4 regions of the Pseudoalteromonas sp. CF6-2 genome follow, and region 1 is predicted to be linked to each of the others. Evidence: predicted binding sites of a transcription regulator. Region 1 holds the regulator's gene; each other region holds the start of a gene.

Region 1 (4,566 bases):
AACATTAGAGCAAGTACACTGTCACCTTCAGCTTCTTTGTCATCTTGATATAACATAATTTTAGCATCAAATTGAAGTGCAAGTTGTGCAAGTACAGTTGCTGCCCGAGCGTGTAAGCCAAGTTTGTTTTGAATTAAAAACGTATTTTCAGCATACATGTTAAAGCCCTTATTATAAGTCTTGCTCACGATGGCGAATTTTTACATTTGCATGGCTTTTCGCGAAACTTTCACCAATCGTCTGTGCTAAGTAAACCGAGCGATGCTGTCCACCTGTGCAGCCAATTGCGATCGTTAAATAGCTGCGGTTATTACGTTCAAGGTGTGGTAACCACGTTTGCACAAAGGTTTGAATCTGCCAAGTGAATTTTTGCACTATGCTATGGCTTGCAAGGTAATCTTTAACTGGTTGGTCGAGACCCGTAAGTGGCTTAAGATCTGGCTCCCAGTGTGGGTTTGGTAAAAAGCGTGCATCAAATACATAGTCAGCTTCTTTCGGGATACCATGCTTAAAGCCAAATGACATAAAGGTAATAATAAGCTTTTTGTCTTTTTTACCGAGAATCTTCTCACGAATTGACTCTGCTAGCTGATGTACACTTAAATCCGTTGTGTCGATCATAAAGTCGGCGCGGGTAATTAGTACATCGAGCAGTATTTTTTCTTGCTTAATTGCTAAATCGAGTGGTAAAGAATCTAAAGAAAGCGGATGTAAACGTCTTGTCTCAGAGAAACGTCTAATGAGTGTTTGATCATCACTATCAAGGTAAAATAAGGTTGGATTGGCGAAACCTGGCAAGTATTCAAGAATATCATTAAATTCTTGTTGCTCTTTTGGCAGGTTACGTACGTCGATACTGACTGCTATTTTGTCGTAATTATCAGAGACGCTGCGCACTAGCGAAGGTAATAGGTTTACAGGAATATTATCAACGCAATAATAACCAAGATCCTCAAGGACTCGTAAAGCGACTGATTTACCTGAGCCAGAACGGCCACTGATAATAATTAATTCCATTTATGCCTCTGATGCAATAACTTGAAACAGTTCCTGATCGGTTTTAGCGCTGCGTAACTGTTTACAAAATTCTTTGTCTTTTAGTCTATCAGCAATTGTTGATAAGGTCTTTAAATGAAGTTGGCAGTCTCCATCAGGTACGATGAGTGCAACAAAAATATCAACAGGGCGGTTGTCAATTGCATCAAAGTTAATTGGAGATTCGCTCACTATAATAAACGCATGCGGTTTATCAGCACCTGACATACGACCATGCGGAATAGCAATACCTCTACCAATTCCTGTGCTCCCCAATTTTTCTCGATTGAGTAAAGCATTAAGAATATCTTGCTGCGATAGATGAGGAAGCTGCTCATGAGCGAGTTCGCTGATAAATTCGAGAATTCTTTTTTTGCTATTAAAAAGGACCGCAGCTTTGCTGCAGTCCTGGCTAGTAAGTGAACTAAGTTTCATAATTTAGTGTCGAGCTAATTTCTCTTTGTGTTTAATTACTTGGCGATCAAGCTTATCAATTAGCGAGTCGATGGCCGCGTACATATCTTGATGCTCTGTAGAGGCAAACAGTTCGCCTCCGTTTACATGTAAAGTTGCTTCTGCTTTTTGACTTAATTTTTCTACGTCTAAAATGACATGAACATTATTAATATGATCAAAATGCCTTTCTAGTTTCGCAAACTTGGTGTTTACATAGTCTTTTAATGAATCTGTGATTTCTACATGACGACCAGTTAGGTTTAGTTGCATAAGCATTTTCCTTCTATGTAAAACGTCTAAATCAAGCTTTTACGCTGATTAGACGGCGGTATTGCTAGAGACTCTCGGTATTTTGCAATTGTACGTCTAGCTACTTTAATTCCTTGCTCAGCCAATATATCTGCAATCTTACTATCACTCAATGGCTTCGCTGAGTTTTCTGCGGCAATAAGCTTTTTGATTAAAGCGCGTATTGCCGTTGATGAACACTCGCCACCATTTTCTGTGCTGACGTGGCTTGAGAAGAAATATTTCAACTCAAAAATACCCCTTGGGGTATGCATATATTTTTGCGTTGTAACCCGTGAAATCGTCGATTCATGCATTTCGACCATTTCAGCGACATCATTTAGCACCATCGGTTTCATCGCCTCAGGGCCGTGTTCAAAGAAAGCCTGTTGTTGTTGAACAATACAGTTCGTTACTTTTAATAAAGTATCATTCCGGCTCTCTAAGCTTTTAATAAACCACTTAGCTTCTTGCAGATGAGAGCGAATAAACTGACTGTCGCTGCTTGATTTTACAGAGCGTGACATAGCCGCATATTGGCTATTCACTCTGATCTTTGGCATACAGTCAGGGTTAAGCTCAACGACCCAACGACCTTTTACTTTTTTTACTGATACGTCGGGTATGACGTATTCAGACTCTTCACGTACGATGCTATCCGCGGGCTTAGGGTTCAAGCTATGGATAAGCGTCATGACTTCTTTTAGCTCGTTTTCTTTAAGCTTAGTCTTTTTCATCAAAGTACGATAGTCGCGACTTGCTAATAATTCGATGTGCTCAGATAAAACCATTTTAGTTTCAGCCAAATAAGGTGTATCTGCATCGAATTGACGAAGTTGAATACATAGGCACTCTTGTAAACTGCGAGCACCAATGCCGACAGGATCAAATAGCTGTATTCTTTTTAGGACCGCTTCGACTTCATCAAGTTCTATTTCTTCTTCTTCATCATCGTTTTGATTAAAGCTTTCAACAATATCCTCACAACTGACGGTTAAAATACCTGAGTCATCAATAGCTTCGACTATAGCAACAGCAATTGCTTCATCAGTTGGACTAAATGGGGTCAACTGTAGTTGCCACATCAGATATTCGTGGAGAGTTTCGGTTGACGCACCTTGATAAATAGACTCATCTTCTGGCATTGGCCCTGAAGAGGTTGAAGGAGCTGCACTCATGTACTCATCCCACGTGACGTCCATTGCTAGGTCGTCACTAACGGTATCTTTATTGAGTGCATCACTGCTTTCTTGCTCGTACTCACTTGGTGCTTCTTCTGCCGTAGCAGTGACTTGTGAATCATCAGAGTCAGATTTTTGTTCGTTTTTACCGATTACGTCTTCACTGTAATCCGCTTCTTCCACTTCAAGTAGAGGATTACTATCAAGCGCTTCTTGTATTTCTTGCTGGAGATCCAATGTACTAAGTTGCAATAAGCGAATGGCTTGTTGCAGTTGTGGAGTCATTGTAAGTTGCTGGCCCATGCGCAGCTGTAATGATTGCCTCATGTATCCCTAACAATCCTTTTTAAATCATTTATTGATACTAATTTGAGTCAATATCAATATGTTGTCATTATTGTAAGTCTAGCAGATGCTCTAGTCGGTGGTGTATTGGTTACAACCTGAATTGCTCGCCTAGATAAACATCGCGTACGGTTTGGTCTGCTAATACGTGTTCAGGCGTGCCTGATGCAATTAGCTCCCCATGAGAAACAATGTAGGCTTTTTCACAAACATCAAGGGTTTCTCGAACATTATGGTCAGTTATTAGTACACCGATACCACGGTTTTTCAAATGCTCTATAATTTTCTTTATATCTAACACTGAAATTGGATCAACACCAGCAAAAGGCTCATCTAGCAGAATAAATTTTGGATCTGCGGCTAATGCTCGCGCGATTTCAACACGGCGACGCTCGCCTCCTGATAGCGCCATACCTTGGCTATCTCGAATGTGCTGAATACTAAATTCATCAAGCAGGTTATTGAGTGTTTCTTCTCGTTGCTGTTTTTTAAGATCTTTACGTGTTTCAAGAATCGCCATCAGATTTTGGTAGACCGTCAACTTTCTAAAAATGGATGATTCTTGGGGTAAATAGCCAATACCTAATCGAGCGCGATTGTGCATGGGTAATAAAGTGATGTCGTTGTCATCAATACTAATTTTACCTTTGTCGCTTGGCACTAGCCCAACAATCATGTAGAAGGTGGTGGTTTTACCTGCACCATTAGGGCCTAGTAGGCCAACAATACTGCCAGCTTCGACTTCTAGTCCCACATTTTTGACAACTTGGCGGCCTTTATAGCTCTTTGCTAACAGCTCTGCTTTTAATGTACTCATGGCTGGCCTTTATCATCTTTTTTATTATCAACAGGCACTAAGATTGTATGCACACGATCCGTTGAATTTTCGTCTTTTTCAGCACTAATGAGTTGTTGTTCCATGTCATAAGTTATACTTTTTGCACTGACTTTTTGCCCTGCTTGTGTCACTTGTGCATCGCCAACTAAAGTGAGTAAACGCTTTGCTACATCGTAACGTACTTCGTCTGCACTGGCGCTCATAACCGTGCCATCTTCTTGTTTTTCTTCAAAGTAGGCTGGCTTACCTGTGGCAATGATAAGTGAAACAGTACCATCAACCTCACCAGCATGTGCTTCTAGGCGATCTGCGGTAATACGACGATTACCATGGGTTATTTCTACATTTTCTTCAAAAATCCCGACTCCATTTTTTAACTGACCTACTTGGCGATCTGAGCTAATGCTGATAGGAGTACCCGCT
Region 2 (4,566 bases), 1.2 Mb from region 1:
GCATTGCAAAAATACCACTTCCCCACTGACTCAAGTACGACTCAGGCACATAGGTTTGGACCAGTGCGGCAAAAAATAGACCGATAACCAACCATACCATGGTATCTTCAAGCAACTTATTACAGCTAAAACTTATTGCGCGTTTAAGCTTTGCAACCCCTCCTTCAATTTTAACGACTTCCTTTTTGCTTGCGCAGCAGCTTGCTTTCTCAACAGTGGGAGCTTGCTTTGTACTACAACAACTTGATGTAGGCTCTTTAGCGGTTGCTTGCTTAGTGCTACAACAACTACTTGTTACTGTTTCAAGGTTATGCGAGGTTTTAGTACGCTCATTATTAAACTCACTCTCTTTACCAACTAACACACCAGCAGCAATCGCACTACATACGGCTGCAATCGGCCTGATCACAGCCATAAAAGGGCCTAATAAAACATAAGAAACAGAAACAGAGTCAACGCCCGTTTCAGGGGTCGATACTAAAAAAGCCGTCGTCGCACTTTTTGAAGCGCCAGCCCGCCTAAGTCCTATAGCGGCAGGGATCACACCACATGAGCACAATGGCATTGGGGCACCAATAAGAGCAGCTTTAATTGTGGTCCAAAGTCCCTCTTTACCAAGATGACGATGCAAAAAGTCCGTAGGCAAGTAAACATTTAATAGTCCTGCTATTAATAACCCCAACATCAACCAAGGGGCAGACAGTAAAAATAACTGCCAAAAATTAGTGAGTAAGTCCATCTATATCCTCCAATGTCGTTAATATAGAGCAATTTTCAGCAGGCTCTTCGCCGCCGCAACACTTCTTTGCTAATAGCGATAATGAATCATAAAACCGTGTTAATTCCTCAATACGTTGAGCGACTAAATCACGTTTTTGTAGAGTCATTTCTTTAACTTCATGGCACGAATGCTGATCTTTATGAATTTTTATTTGCAGCAACTCTTTAATTTCAGACAAGCTAAACCCCACGTTTTTAGCGCGTAAGATAAACGACATCTGTTTAATGTCTGTATCGGTATAAATACGGTACCCTGACTGTGAGCGCGAACTAGGCGTTAACAAACCATGTTTTTCGTAGTACCTTAATGTATCTGTTGAAACTCCCAACTTGCGGGCAAATTCACCTATTTTCATCACCGTCTCCATTTAAAAGCTTATACGTACTATAAACCTTGGAGTACACCCTAAGGTCAAGCATTAAATTAAAAAAGGAAAGCACATGAATATTACCATCCTTGATACCGCCACATTAGCAGATACCTCATTAGATTCATTAGCAAACTTGGGAACACTCTCTTGCTATGATTTAACAGACCCACAAGATGTTGTTTCTCGTTGTCAGGATGCCGATATTATCATTACTAATAAAGTCGTTATTGATCAAAAAGCGATGTCGCAGCTTAGCAACCTAAAACTAATTTGTGTTGCAGCAACAGGCACCAACAACATTGATTTAGATGCAGCCAAAACGCACAATATTGCCGTCACCAATGTGGCAGGCTACTCCACCCCTTCTGTGGTACAGCATACATTCGCACTCATCACTAACTTACTGGGTAATACCCACCGTTATATTCAAGATTGCCAATCTGGAAAATGGCAACAAAGCCCGATGTTCTGTCGTTTAGATTACCGTTTTAATGATATGTCAGGCAAAACACTTGCGATTATTGGTTATGGTTCACTTGGTAAAGCGGTTGCTGATGTAGGCCGTGCTTTTGGTGTTAATGTAATAATAAGTGAACGTAAAGGGCATGCTCCTCGCGAAGGACGTGTTAGCTTTGAAGAGGCGATTAAAACAGCGGATATTATCAGTATTCATTGCCCACTGACTGATGAAACTCGCAACCAAATAGCGGCTAAAGAGCTTAATATGATGAAATCAACAGCAATCCTAATAAATACAGCACGAGGGGGAATTATCAATGAAGCTGACTTAGCCAATGCCCTTGCTAATAATGTGATTGCGGGTGCCGGTGTGGATGTGTTGAGCAAAGAGCCAGCAGAAGAAAATAATCCACTTGCCATATATCAAGGTGATAACTTATTACTAACACCTCATATCGCTTGGGCGAGTCAAGAATCAATTGCTCGACTTGTGGCTGAAATAGCACTTAACATCAACGCCTTCAGCCAAGGTGAGGCACGAAATAGACTGGTCTAAAAAACAATTTTTTAGCCAAATAAGCTAAGTAATGAGTTCCACATTACTTAGCTAGCTCGCAACAACAAGCTAAAACTTTGATTATAAAAGAAATAAAATGTTGGCAAATGGATTGCTATATATGAAAAAACGAAACGATAAAACAAGGGATATAACAATGAAAAAAGCACTTCTTATTGCCGCGCTAACTGCACCTTTTTTAACCGGTTGTGTCATTGCCGTGTCAGACGGTGAAGCCGAAACTCACTGGGCAGGCGACTCGTCAACAAGCTGGCAAAAACACCACAAAAATAATCGTGAAGTCATTGCAAACTTAGCACTTGATACGCCTTACCAAACGGTACTCAATAAACTAAGCACACCTAACTTTACAGAGTTACTAAAACAGGATGACGGCGTATACCAAGTACTCTTTTATGCCACTCATAGCATCCACTCAGACAGCAAAACGACCAAAGATGAGTGCACCCCTTTGGTCTTTAAAAACGATAAATTAATTGGTGTGGGCGACACTATTTATAAATCACTCAGTAATGGCTAATTACTTTATGCAGGGGTAGACAAATAACCTACTCCTGCAATGTCGCAGATACTAATCGCGATACCACTTGGTCGCGCCCTGCCTCTTTAGCTTGGTATAATCCTAAATCGGCTTCTTCCAGTAATGTTTGCTCAGCATAAACTTGCCCTGACTCTGTGGTGGCAATACCAATACTAATTGTTACATACTCTGAATTTAAAGAGGCCTTATGCGGAATATTTAACTTATTAACTGCATTGCGTAACTTATTAGCGAAAGCAACCGCCTCTTTAGCAGGAGTGCTGGGCAACACAGCTGCGAATTCTTCCCCGCCGTAACGGGCAACAAAATCACTCCCTCGCTCGCATGAGCCAACAAGTGCATGTGCTATTTTTTTAAGGCAATCATCACCCGCACGATGACCGTAACAGTCGTTGTAACGCTTGAAATGATCAACATCCATCAATAAAACCGACAAAGGGGTATGATCTCGTCTTGAGCGCCGCCATTCCCTAGATAAGTTTTCATCAAGATAACGTCTATTAGGAATTTCAGTTAAGCCATCAATCGATGCCAACATTTCGAGTAGATCATTTTTTTGTTTGATCATTAACTGATTGCGAACACGGGCACGAACAATCGCAGCGCTAAAGGGCTTAGTTATATAATCCATTGCCCCTAATTCAAGGCCCTTGGCCTCATCATCATGGCTGGTATTTGCGGATATAAAAATAACAGGCAACATATTTGTTGTTGTATTTTCTTTTATTTGTGCCAGCACTTCATAGCCATCGATACCCGGCATAACAATATCTAAGATTAATAAATCAACGGGTTGTGTTTTTAAAAATGTAAGTGCTTTTTCACCACTTTCAACACAAAAAACATCGTAATCTTGTCGCAATGTTTTTTCTAAGACCAAGCGATTTAACGGATCGTCATCAACAATCAGTACCTTGGCTTTTTTCAACATTTGTAGATCCTTGTTCGATGATAAATGCAATAACTTGCTTTATGTGTTGCTGCAGCTCATCGTTTAATAGCTCAGGAAGCTTGCCTTGCGTTTTAAGTTCAGCCTCACACTGTTTAGCACATGCTGACAATCGCTTAAAACCTAAATTACCAGCAGACCCTTTGACATTATGCACAACTCTAACCAGTTCTTCAGTAGTACTTAAGGTAGAAATTTCTAATAATTGCTGTGCGGCCATAGTGGCAAACTTTGACAACATAGTTAATACCAAATCACTATCATTTGCAAACTGAGTTAAAACAAAAGAATGATCAAAAAATGGTTCAATTGGTTTATCAAGTTCACTCATTGCTAAAAAGAGCTTATTTGCAACAATTGGCTTTGTTAAATGCTTATTCATACCTGCAGCGACAGATTGTTCAATATCAGCAGCTTCGCTATGAGCGGTTAAAGCATAAATAGGCATCTGCTCTTTTGTGAATGATTGCCTAATAATTCGTGTCGCCTGACAGCCATCCATCTCTGGCATTTGAATATCCATAAAAATCAGATCTGGGGTTAAGCTTGCTGATAACTCAATTGCTTTTGCACCACTATCAGCACAAATAACAGTAATGTTAGCCTGCTTCAGAATACTTTTAATAATACTTAAATTAAGTGGATTATCATCCACTGCAAGCACTAATAGACCTGATAAATCTGTACTTGATGGGAGTAACGGGCTGTTTTTTTTGGCGGTCTGTGTGGTTTTATCAAGCTGTAAACAAAAGCTAAATTCACTGCCTTTCCCCTTTTCACTTGTGAGTTTAACTTCCCCCCCCATCAATGCGACTTCATATTTAACAATTGCTAGACCAAGTCCTACACCTTGATGAGAACGAGTAAGCGACTCGTCTCCTTGCGTAAA
Region 3 (4,566 bases), 1.4 Mb from region 1:
TATTGCTTTGCACACGGCGATTATTTACGGTTAAGAAACCATCCGCATCAATTTCAAGGTTACCAGAGCGCGTATAAGCAGGTTCGCCATTGTCATCAATCACTTCTAAAAAACCACCATCGCTAAGAGCAACATCCAGTTTTCTGCCAGTGTCCATCATAGGACCCGCTGATAAATCGGTAGTGACAGGCAACATTTGTGCGTGATAACGAGTGCGAAACCCACTGCCTGTAACTTGCATTGATTGCGCTTGCTCTAAATCAGCCTTAAAACCTGCAGTGCTTACATTGGCTAAGTTATTGGCTGTTACTTTTAAGGCTGTATTGTTTAGTTCAGCCCCTGAGACAGCGGTATAAATTAACTTTTCCATAAGATGAAACCTTAAGTATTACTAAATAAAATTTGCATCATTTCATCAGCACTGCTGATGGTTTTCGCATTTGCTTGGTAGTTCTGTTGGAACGACATTAAGCCGACTAACTGCTCACTGATATCAACATTAGAGCCGACATACGCACCTGCGATTAATCCGCCAACTGTGCCGCTGTCTGGCTCACTGTATGAGGCACCACCAGAGTCACGGGTTTCATACCAAACCGTATTATCACCCGCTTCTAAACCATTTGTGTTTGCAAACGAAGCAAGTACAACCTGCCCTTGAAGCTTAGATTCTCCGTTAGTGAATGTGGCGAAAATTTTGCCATCTTCTTCGACTGATAAACCTGAGAAAGTGCCTGCTGAATAGCCACTAGCATCATTTTCAAGAATATTAAAATTAGTACCAAACTGCGTTGTTTTTGCCATATCCAGCGTTAAAGACATTGGCGCAGCACCGCCCCCAACAGGGAAAGACATGGTAATTTCACGTTGATTGTAAGGGTCAAGTACGTTGTCATCTTCTTGTGCTGGCGGCGCAGGAGGCGTAAAGCCAGGATCAAGCGGTTGCATTTGACCGTCGGCATCAAAGGTAATATTAACAACACCTGCTGTGACAACATTGCCATCAACAACAACATCCTGAGTATCAGTCACAGCCCCTGCGGGGGTACCAAGTGCACTTGCTGGTAGTGGTGAACCATCCATAAAGTACATTACTTGCCATTGGTTATCAGCTGTGTGATTGAAGTATTGAGTCAATACATGGCTGTTACCTTGCGAATCGAATACTTCTGTTAGCTGCGAAAAGTTATACTGTGTGCCATCGGTAGGATCAAAGTTATTCGGTGCTACAGGATAAGAAATAATGTCGCTGGCAGAGCTTAAGTTGCCATGAAAATCGATTGCATCAGTTGCGACAGCTGGGATGTTCGCGCCTTGTACTTTAAGATCCGTTAACACACCTGGGATGATCTCAGCTTCGCCAGCCGCATCAGCATCACTCACGCCATAACCTTGCAGCTTTGCCCCATTTGCATTAACAATATTAAGCTCGTTATCTAGGGTAAATTGCCCTGCTTGCGTATAAGCAATACGGTTACCTTCAGAGATAGCAAAGAAACCTTGACCATCAATTGCAATATCAAGTGCGTTACCTGTTCTAACAATATCACCACCGGTTACAAAGTCTTCTTTGATATCTGAAACACGTACACCGCCACGGCTACCACCATTGTAAACCGCGGCAAATTCTGTATTACCTGTTTTATAACCAGAAGTTGATGAGTTAGCGATATTATTACTTGTTACTTCTAACCCTGTTTGAGTGCTTTTAAGGCCGCTTAAACCTATATTAAACATAGACATAATTATTCCTCTTCAGTCTAAGCAACTTGATTAATATCGGTTAAGGCAAAATTACCTAAGCCATCAACTTGCAATAAAATATCGTCGCTGCTGCTACCCACAGAGACGCGTTCTACTTCACCATTTAGCCAAGGTGTTAGGCGTTGTGAAACACCATTGGTAGTCGAAAAAGCATTAATCGAATAGCCACCCGCATCTTGTTCATCAAATTCGAAATTCAAAGAACCCACACCACTGTATGCCAACTGTTTTTCTTCAACTAACTGGCCATTACTGTCATAAAGTTGCACAGTGACTGAATCAGCAGGTGTTGATAAGTTAACTAACCCCGACACTTTGCCCTCTTTTTCTAAAGCCACCACGTCCGCTGGCACTGTCACTGTTTCACCAACTAAGTTGGTCGCTTCAAGGACTAACATGCTGCTACTGTTATCTAAACTCGCACTGGTGTTATTTTTTATACTTTGTAATGATTCAACATTTGAGAATTCAGCTAGTTGGCTAACATATTCGGTTCCGTCCATAGGTTGTAACGGGTTCTGATTGCTGATCTGTGCCACTAGCAACTCTAAAAACATGGTCGACATTTCTTCTGCCGAGTTAACATTCCCTGAAATACTTGAGCTTACATTGGCAGCATTATTATTGCTTTGTGTGGTATTTGCGATATCCATGGTGCTACTGTCCTAATTTAAGAATGCTTTGCTGCATGCTGTTAACACGCGACATAACATCAACGGATGTTTGATAACTACGACTTGCTGACATCATGTCTGCCATTTCTTCAAGTACATTGACGTTTGAATAGAAGACATAGCCATCATCATTGGCAAGTGGGTTGTTAGGCTCATAACGTTGCTCAACAGTACGATTAGACTCTGTCACACCCATGGTATTAACAGCAGCCGCAACATTTTGCTGATCAAAAGAGTCTTTATACATGGCAGAAAAAACCGGTTTAAGCGCCTTATATGCGCCCTCTTCGGTAGACGCCGCTGTGTCAGCATTAGCAAGGTTAGAAGCAATGGTATCTAAGCGCATCACTTGAGCACGCATTGCACTGCCGCTAATGTCATAAATAGAATTAAAAGACATTATTAATTTCCTTTGATTACTTTATGCAGGCCACTGATTTTCATGTTTAGAAAGGTCATACTGGTCTGAAAATCCATACTGTTGTTAGAGAATTTTGCCTGCTCGACATTGAGCTCTACGGTATTACCGTCACTGGATGCTTGATACGGCACACGATACATCAGCTCATTGGCAGTGATTCCCGCAAAGCCCACATCATTGTTATGCTCCATACTCGCTGCGACATCGCCCAAAATTTGCTGGTAATCCACATCTCTGGCTTTAAAATTTGGGGTATCAACATTTGCTAGGTTACTTGCGATCACCTCAGCTCTGTCTATTCTCAACTGCATAGCAAATGGGTGTACGCCTAACGCTTTATCAAATAATGCCATTGTTGCCTCAACTGACTACGTCTTGTATGCTCGTTTGCACATTTTGAATTCGGTATAAGGCTATTAACAACCTTTGTGCCAAATTTTATAAGACATATTTTTCAATGAGTTACTGTAATAAATTCAATCTAAGGCACGCCAAAGCGGAAGCAATACTTCCGATACGGAATGGTGCTTTTTTCCTCTTTTTTGGAATTATTTCCTTGTTATTTTCAGCCAATGTCTTAGCAAGCAATTTTCAAAAAGAGATTAAACGGTATATAAATAACGAAATAACTCATTACTTGGGCAGCATAAACAAGCAAAGTCAGCAAAAAAAAATTGCGTTATACATACCAGCTGCAGCAAAAGAGCTTAGCTGTGATCAGTTATCAATAAACAGAGTAAAACCCAATTCCATTCCCGCAGGCAGAATTCGTCTGACCGTCAGCTGTGCAGATCCTATTTGGCAATTTAGAGCCACCGCAAAAGTGGATCTGTGGCTCAATTTAGTCGTTGCTAAACGCGACTTACAACGCGGCGAAGTGTTAAGTAATGAGTTACTAAACTATGATTCGATTAATATTGCAAAACACGTTTACGGTATGGAAACGAGCACAAATGAATTGATTGGAATGACAGTTAAAAGAAACATCAAGCAAGGCGATTTAGTCACTCGCAGACAGCTCGAAAACAACTACCTAGTCAATAAAGAGCAGCATATAAAACTTCTCATCAGCACAAGCTCCTTTACTGCAAGTGTAAAAGCAATTGCACTTGAGGAAGGGATTAAAGGCCAAATGATCAAAGTAAAAAACCTCAGTTCTGGTAAAATTGTTGAAGGCCAAGTGATTGATAAAGGGGTTGTGAAAGCAACACTTTTATAAATTTAAAAATAAATTTAAGAAATCGATAAATTGGGTCGCTTTACAAAATTAGTAGAAAATTAATTGGGGATTGATAATGAACATAAACAACAAAGGTAGCAGTAGTCATGTTGAGCAAGCTGCAAAAGTGAACAACTTTATTGATGCGGGCAGTCAAGATATCAGTAAAAAATCTCACACAGCGGCGAACAAGCAAGCAAGCACAGAACAAATTAGTTCGCTTAGTAAAACAATCGATAATACCTTTGAAGACTTAGCGTCAAAGCCTGATGTTGATCTTGAAAAAGTAGCAAAAGTAAAAGCCGCTATTGCTAATGGTGAGCTGTCGCTTGACCAAGATACATTAATTAATGCCCTACTAGAGTTTCATAAAAAATGACCATAAACAGCATTAAGCAGTTTATTGAAAGCCTACAACACGATGTACGCAAGCTTGATTCACTCATTAGTGCACTTGAACAACAGTATGTGCTTCTAAGCGAACGAGA
Region 4 (4,566 bases), 580 kb from region 1:
GCTACCTCAGGGATATCAGAGTTAACAGGCGGCTGGTTTGTTAAGGCACCAGGAATACCAACCGCTAAACCACCAATGTTATTTTCTTCAAACGTTGTTTCACTGCGCACGGCAGGTAAATCTGGGTTAAAGCGCTTTTGAGTTTCTTCAACGGCACTAAAGTCCATATTCAAATCTACTTGCGCTGTGTAGTTGCCTAACCCCACGACAGGGATAAGGATACTATCGATTTTATTAAGATATTCTTCTTCACGTTTGCGCTCAATTTCATACTCTTTACGTGAGCGAGCTGCCAGTGAATTTTGTGAGCCTGAGTTAAGTAAACGGCCATTTTGATCGGTAACTGTAACGCGCTCAGGTGACAGCCCTTGTACAGCTGACGCAATAATATCAACCACTGAGTCAACTTCTTCACCATCAAGTGTGCGGCCACGCTTAAGCGTTAGCACCACCGTAGCAGAAGGCTGTTTTTCACGACGAGCAAATACGTTTTCTTTTGGAATAGCTAAAAGTACTTTGGCGCGAGTTACATTTTTTAGCTCTTCAATGGTGCGCGCAAGCTGCTGCTCACGGCCATGTTTTAAACGTTCTCGTTCAAGGCGTTGGCTTACACCAAATCCCATATCTTGCATGATGATATCAGTACCTGAGCTTGGCGCTTGCTCAAGGCCTTCACGAGCCATCAATAGCTTAATATTTTGGTATTCGCCTTCTTCAACCGAAATGACATTACCATCTAATTCATAATCAATCTTTTGAGCATCTAAAAAGTCGAGAGTTTGAATAAGCTCTTCCGTTGGCATTTTACCAAGCGGTCGCATATCAGGCTGACGAGCCCAAATAATGATAAAAATAGCGATTGCCAAACAGATAGCCAATGCAATAACTAACGTAACCTGACGAAGTACATCCACACCGTTCAGGGCACTTAAGTATCCAGACTTTTGCTCTTGTTGTTCCTCAGTATCAGGTGAATCGACTCCACCACCTGCTAAGGCTAGATCAGTTGATTGATTAGATTGCGCCACAATAATTCTCCACTACCTAGTTAAACAGGCATGTTCATAATGTCTTTATATGCTTCAACAAGTTTGTTTCTTACTTGTACCGTCGCCTCAAAAGCCACTGAAGACTTTTGCGAAGCTATCATCACTTCTGCCAAAGAAACACTGCGATCTCCCATCTCTAATGCGGTGACTTTTTGCTTAGCGTCTTGTTGTAGGCCATTAACGTTATCAAGCGCATTACTAAGTAAATCACCAAACTGTGCTGATGAAGTCGGCTGAGCTTGTGTTGGTAAGTTATTAACTGACTGGCTACGGCCCGCTTCTAGAGCCATAGATTGCATTTCTTGAAATAATGCGCTGTTTTGAATTTTCATAATACTCTCTGACGATGCAGTTCACTTAATAAGTAAAATGCACAAAGCGTGCCACAAATAAAAACCAATAAAAACAATTGGTTATTATTTAATTTGTTGTTGTCAGAGTTTTGACAGCAAACAAGCTCACGATAATGTGAGCTTGTTTGTGTAAGAAAAAATATGGATTAGGCTGGTAATGCGATCCCAAGGTCACGCATTTGCGCCAACTTATACCTAAGTGTACGAGGACTAATTCCTAAAGTCTCAGCAACCTCTTTGCGTTTGCCTTGGCATTTAGCTAGCGTCTCTAAGATAATACGATGCTCTTTATCTTTGAGTTCGTCTTTATAATTACCTTGCTCGTTCACTTGAGGAATACTCGCAAGCTGAGGCTCTACAGGCTGCTCTTGGTAAATCGGGGCATTATGTGATGGAGCCGATTGGGTTGGCTCTGAACTTGGTGATAACAACTCTTCGATGAAAATATCATTCTCATGAATACTGTTGCCATCACATAAAATGAGTGCCCGTTGAATGACATTATCAAGCTCACGTACGTTACCAGGCCACGCATGCGCTAGTAACTTCTGCTTTGCGCCTTCTGTAATCAGTGCAATTGGCTCTTTGCTTTTCAAGCAGTGTCGTTCAATCAAATGCTCAGCCAGAATAATAATGTCACCTGGACGCTCAGCAAGTGGCCGCCACATCAGTGGGAATACATTTAAACGATAGTATAAGTCTTCTCTGAATAAATTGTTACTAACAGCGTCTTTTAGATCACGGTTGCTGGTTGCCAAAACACGAACATCAAGTTCAATCGTTTTACGGCTACCCAGTCGCTCCACTTCACGCTCTTGTAATACACGCAGTAATTTTGCTTGCAGCCCTAAGTCCATCTCAGTGATTTCATCAAGTAAAATAGTGCCGCCTTGCGCCTGTTCAAATTTACCTGGGCAAGCTTGAATAGCGCCTGTAAAAGCACCTTTTTCGTAACCAAATAATGTTGCCTCAAGCATGTTTTCGGGGATGGCTGCGCAGTTAATTGCAACAAAAGGCGCGTCAGCACGGCTTGATTTATCGTGAATATAACGCGCTAAGACTTCTTTACCTGACCCACTTGGGCCAAGCACCATAACACTGGCGTCAGAGCGAGCCACTTTACTGGCCAGCTCAAGTAGCTTTATGCTTGATGGATCTGCGACAATCGGGCCTTCGGTCTCTTTTTCTTTCTCTGGTAAATAACGACTGACCATATTAAGGAGCACTTCTGGCGCAAACGGCTTGGCCATATAGTCAATAGCACCAAGGCGCATTGCTTCAACCGCATCATCAATGGTGGCATACGCTGTCATCATCAAAACGGGCAACTCTGGGTAATTCAATTTAATGCTGCGCAATAAGTCGAGACCACTCATAGTGCCCATTTGCACATCACTGACTACCAATGCATAGGTATTTTGTTTTAACAAGACCATCGCCTGCTCGGCACTATCGGCAGCAATACAATCAATACCTGACATTTCTAGTGTATCAATCAGCGCTTCTCGTAGGCCTGCGTCATCTTCAACGACTAAAATAGGATGAGTACTCATTTTGCCTCCGCTAACATAGGTTCTGCACTAATAGGCAAGATCAAACTAAAACAGGCACCACCATGTGCGTTGTTATATACTTCAACCCGCCCTTGATGGGCATTGGCGACTGAGCTGACTACAGCCAGTCCAAGCCCTGTACCTTGGCTTTTAGTGGTAAAAAACGGTTCAAATAATTTATCTGCTAAACGAGTATCAATACCTGGGCCATTGTCGCTGACACTTATGCGCACGCAATTTTCATCTTTGTCATCTCGCTCAGCACTCAGCTCAACACGTGCCTGACTGCCAATTATTTGAATACTATTATGAATAAGGTTTTGAACGGCACTTGCCAGTGCGGTTTTATTACCGACAATTTCGATATCTGGCTCAGGTAAACTAACGACAAGCTCGCTGTGATTTTGGGCAACCATTGCATCGGCACCCGCTTTAACTTCACTTAAAAGCTGTTGCATCGAGACACTTTCAACAACTTGCTGCTCACCGCTTTTAGCAAATAAAAGCATGTCATTCACTTGGGTTTCTAAATCTTTTAAACGCGACATTAACTTAGTATGGAAATTACCACGCGATGCTTCAGGTAATCGCTTCGAGCCTAAGTTTGCAGCATATAGCATAGCTGCTGAAAGCGGCGTCCTGACTTGATGAGCAAGAGAAGCAACCATTTTGCCAAGGGCACTTAAACGTTGCATATGCGCTACACGCTTTTGCAACCTGCGCGTTTCGGTCAAATCTGTCATTAGGATGAGTTGCCCAGGCTCAGGGGCTAGGGCTGTAATATCGAGCTTGATTAAACGACCATCTTTTAATGACACCTCATGACCATCATCTTGCTTAGGGCGAAACGAGCGCTGAATAACGCTAAACCACTTTTCACCTTCTAATGGCTCACCCAGCATGTCTATCGCGATTTGATTTGCTTTTGCAATCATGCCGCGCCCATCTAGCACCACCACACCTGCAGGCATAGTATCAACCAAATGACTAAGCCAACTCGCTTGCTGGCGAAGCTCACTTAATTCCCCCACATACTCTTCTTGCTGTAAACATGGGTTATATTGATTAGCTGTGATAAATTGTGGTTTTAGTACATTTGCCAAGGCCATAATTAACTACTCAAAAATCGTGTCTGACAGTGTAAATGCACAAACCATACCAAATTTATTATTGTTTAAATTCAATAAATTAAAGGTTAATTTAACAACGACAAAAAAATGACAACTGCGAGGGAACGATGCAAAAAGAACACCTTTGTCGCTGCCCATGGCTCGACATCAGTAAAGAAGATTATGTGGCCTATCATGATGAAGAATGGGGTGTACCCGTCTACGATGATCATCGTCTTTTTGAGTTCATTACTCTTGAGTCTGCACAAGCAGGACTCAGTTGGTACACTATTTTGAAAAAGCGTGAAGGTTATCGCAGAGCATTTAAAAACTTTGTCGTCGATGACGTCGCCAAAATGAATGAAAGCGATATAGAACGTTTAATGCAAGATGACAGCATTATCCGTAATCGTTTGAAAATTGCTGCAACAATCAACAATGCTAACTGCTTTTTAGAGATTCAACGAGAATTTGGTAGTTTCTCAAACTATCAATGGCAGTT

The links. Region 1 encodes sigma-54, which starts transcription at its own class of promoters, with help from an activator protein. Its sites were predicted from a motif close to GTTGGCACGNNNNTNGNNT; they were not measured.
Region 2: L3Q70_RS03085 (DUF3192 domain-containing protein) is a predicted target of sigma-54. The motif match lies at 2,266-2,284, and genes of this name have one in related genera.
Region 3: flgB (flagellar basal body rod protein FlgB) is a predicted target of sigma-54. The motif match lies at 3,277-3,295, and genes of this name have one in related genera.
Region 4: fliE (flagellar hook-basal body complex protein FliE) is a predicted target of sigma-54. The motif match lies at 1,419-1,437, and genes of this name have one in related genera.

What each region holds. Positions count from the first base shown of each region.
Region 1 covers NZ_CP091442.1:3,110,562-3,115,127, reverse strand. Annotated here, with positions in the region: gene L3Q70_RS14405 (HPr family phosphocarrier protein) at 1-158, opposite strand, end outside; gene rapZ (RNase adapter RapZ) at 172-1,017, opposite strand; gene ptsN (PTS IIA-like nitrogen regulatory protein PtsN) at 1,018-1,470, opposite strand; gene hpf (ribosome hibernation promoting factor) at 1,474-1,761, opposite strand; gene L3Q70_RS14385 (RNA polymerase factor sigma-54) at 1,788-3,287, opposite strand; gene lptB (LPS export ABC transporter ATP-binding protein) at 3,397-4,122, opposite strand; gene lptA (lipopolysaccharide transport periplasmic protein LptA) at 4,119-4,566, opposite strand, start outside.
Region 2 covers NZ_CP091442.1:648,844-653,409, reverse strand. Annotated here, with positions in the region: gene L3Q70_RS03100 (SO_0444 family Cu/Zn efflux transporter) at 1-739, opposite strand, end outside; gene zntR (Zn(2+)-responsive transcriptional regulator) at 723-1,136, opposite strand; gene L3Q70_RS03090 (D-2-hydroxyacid dehydrogenase) at 1,222-2,166, shown strand; gene L3Q70_RS03085 (DUF3192 domain-containing protein) at 2,324-2,707, shown strand; gene L3Q70_RS03080 (diguanylate cyclase) at 2,736-3,659, opposite strand; gene L3Q70_RS03075 (response regulator) at 3,628-4,566, opposite strand, start outside.
Region 3 covers NZ_CP091442.1:869,303-873,868, reverse strand. Annotated here, with positions in the region: gene flgF (flagellar basal body rod protein FlgF) at 1-370, opposite strand, end outside; gene L3Q70_RS04075 (flagellar hook-basal body complex protein) at 382-1,743, opposite strand; gene L3Q70_RS04070 (flagellar hook capping FlgD N-terminal domain-containing protein) at 1,761-2,417, opposite strand; gene flgC (flagellar basal body rod protein FlgC) at 2,422-2,838, opposite strand; gene flgB (flagellar basal body rod protein FlgB) at 2,841-3,212, opposite strand; gene flgA (flagellar basal body P-ring formation chaperone FlgA) at 3,416-4,078, shown strand; gene flgM (flagellar biosynthesis anti-sigma factor FlgM) at 4,155-4,457, shown strand; gene flgN (flagellar export chaperone FlgN) at 4,454-4,566, shown strand, end outside.
Region 4 covers NZ_CP091442.1:2,531,018-2,535,583, forward strand. Annotated here, with positions in the region: gene fliF (flagellar basal-body MS-ring/collar protein FliF) at 1-1,028, opposite strand, end outside; gene fliE (flagellar hook-basal body complex protein FliE) at 1,049-1,381, opposite strand; gene L3Q70_RS11800 (sigma-54 dependent transcriptional regulator) at 1,549-2,955, opposite strand; gene L3Q70_RS11805 (ATP-binding protein) at 2,952-4,064, opposite strand; gene L3Q70_RS11810 (DNA-3-methyladenine glycosylase I) at 4,193-4,566, shown strand, end outside.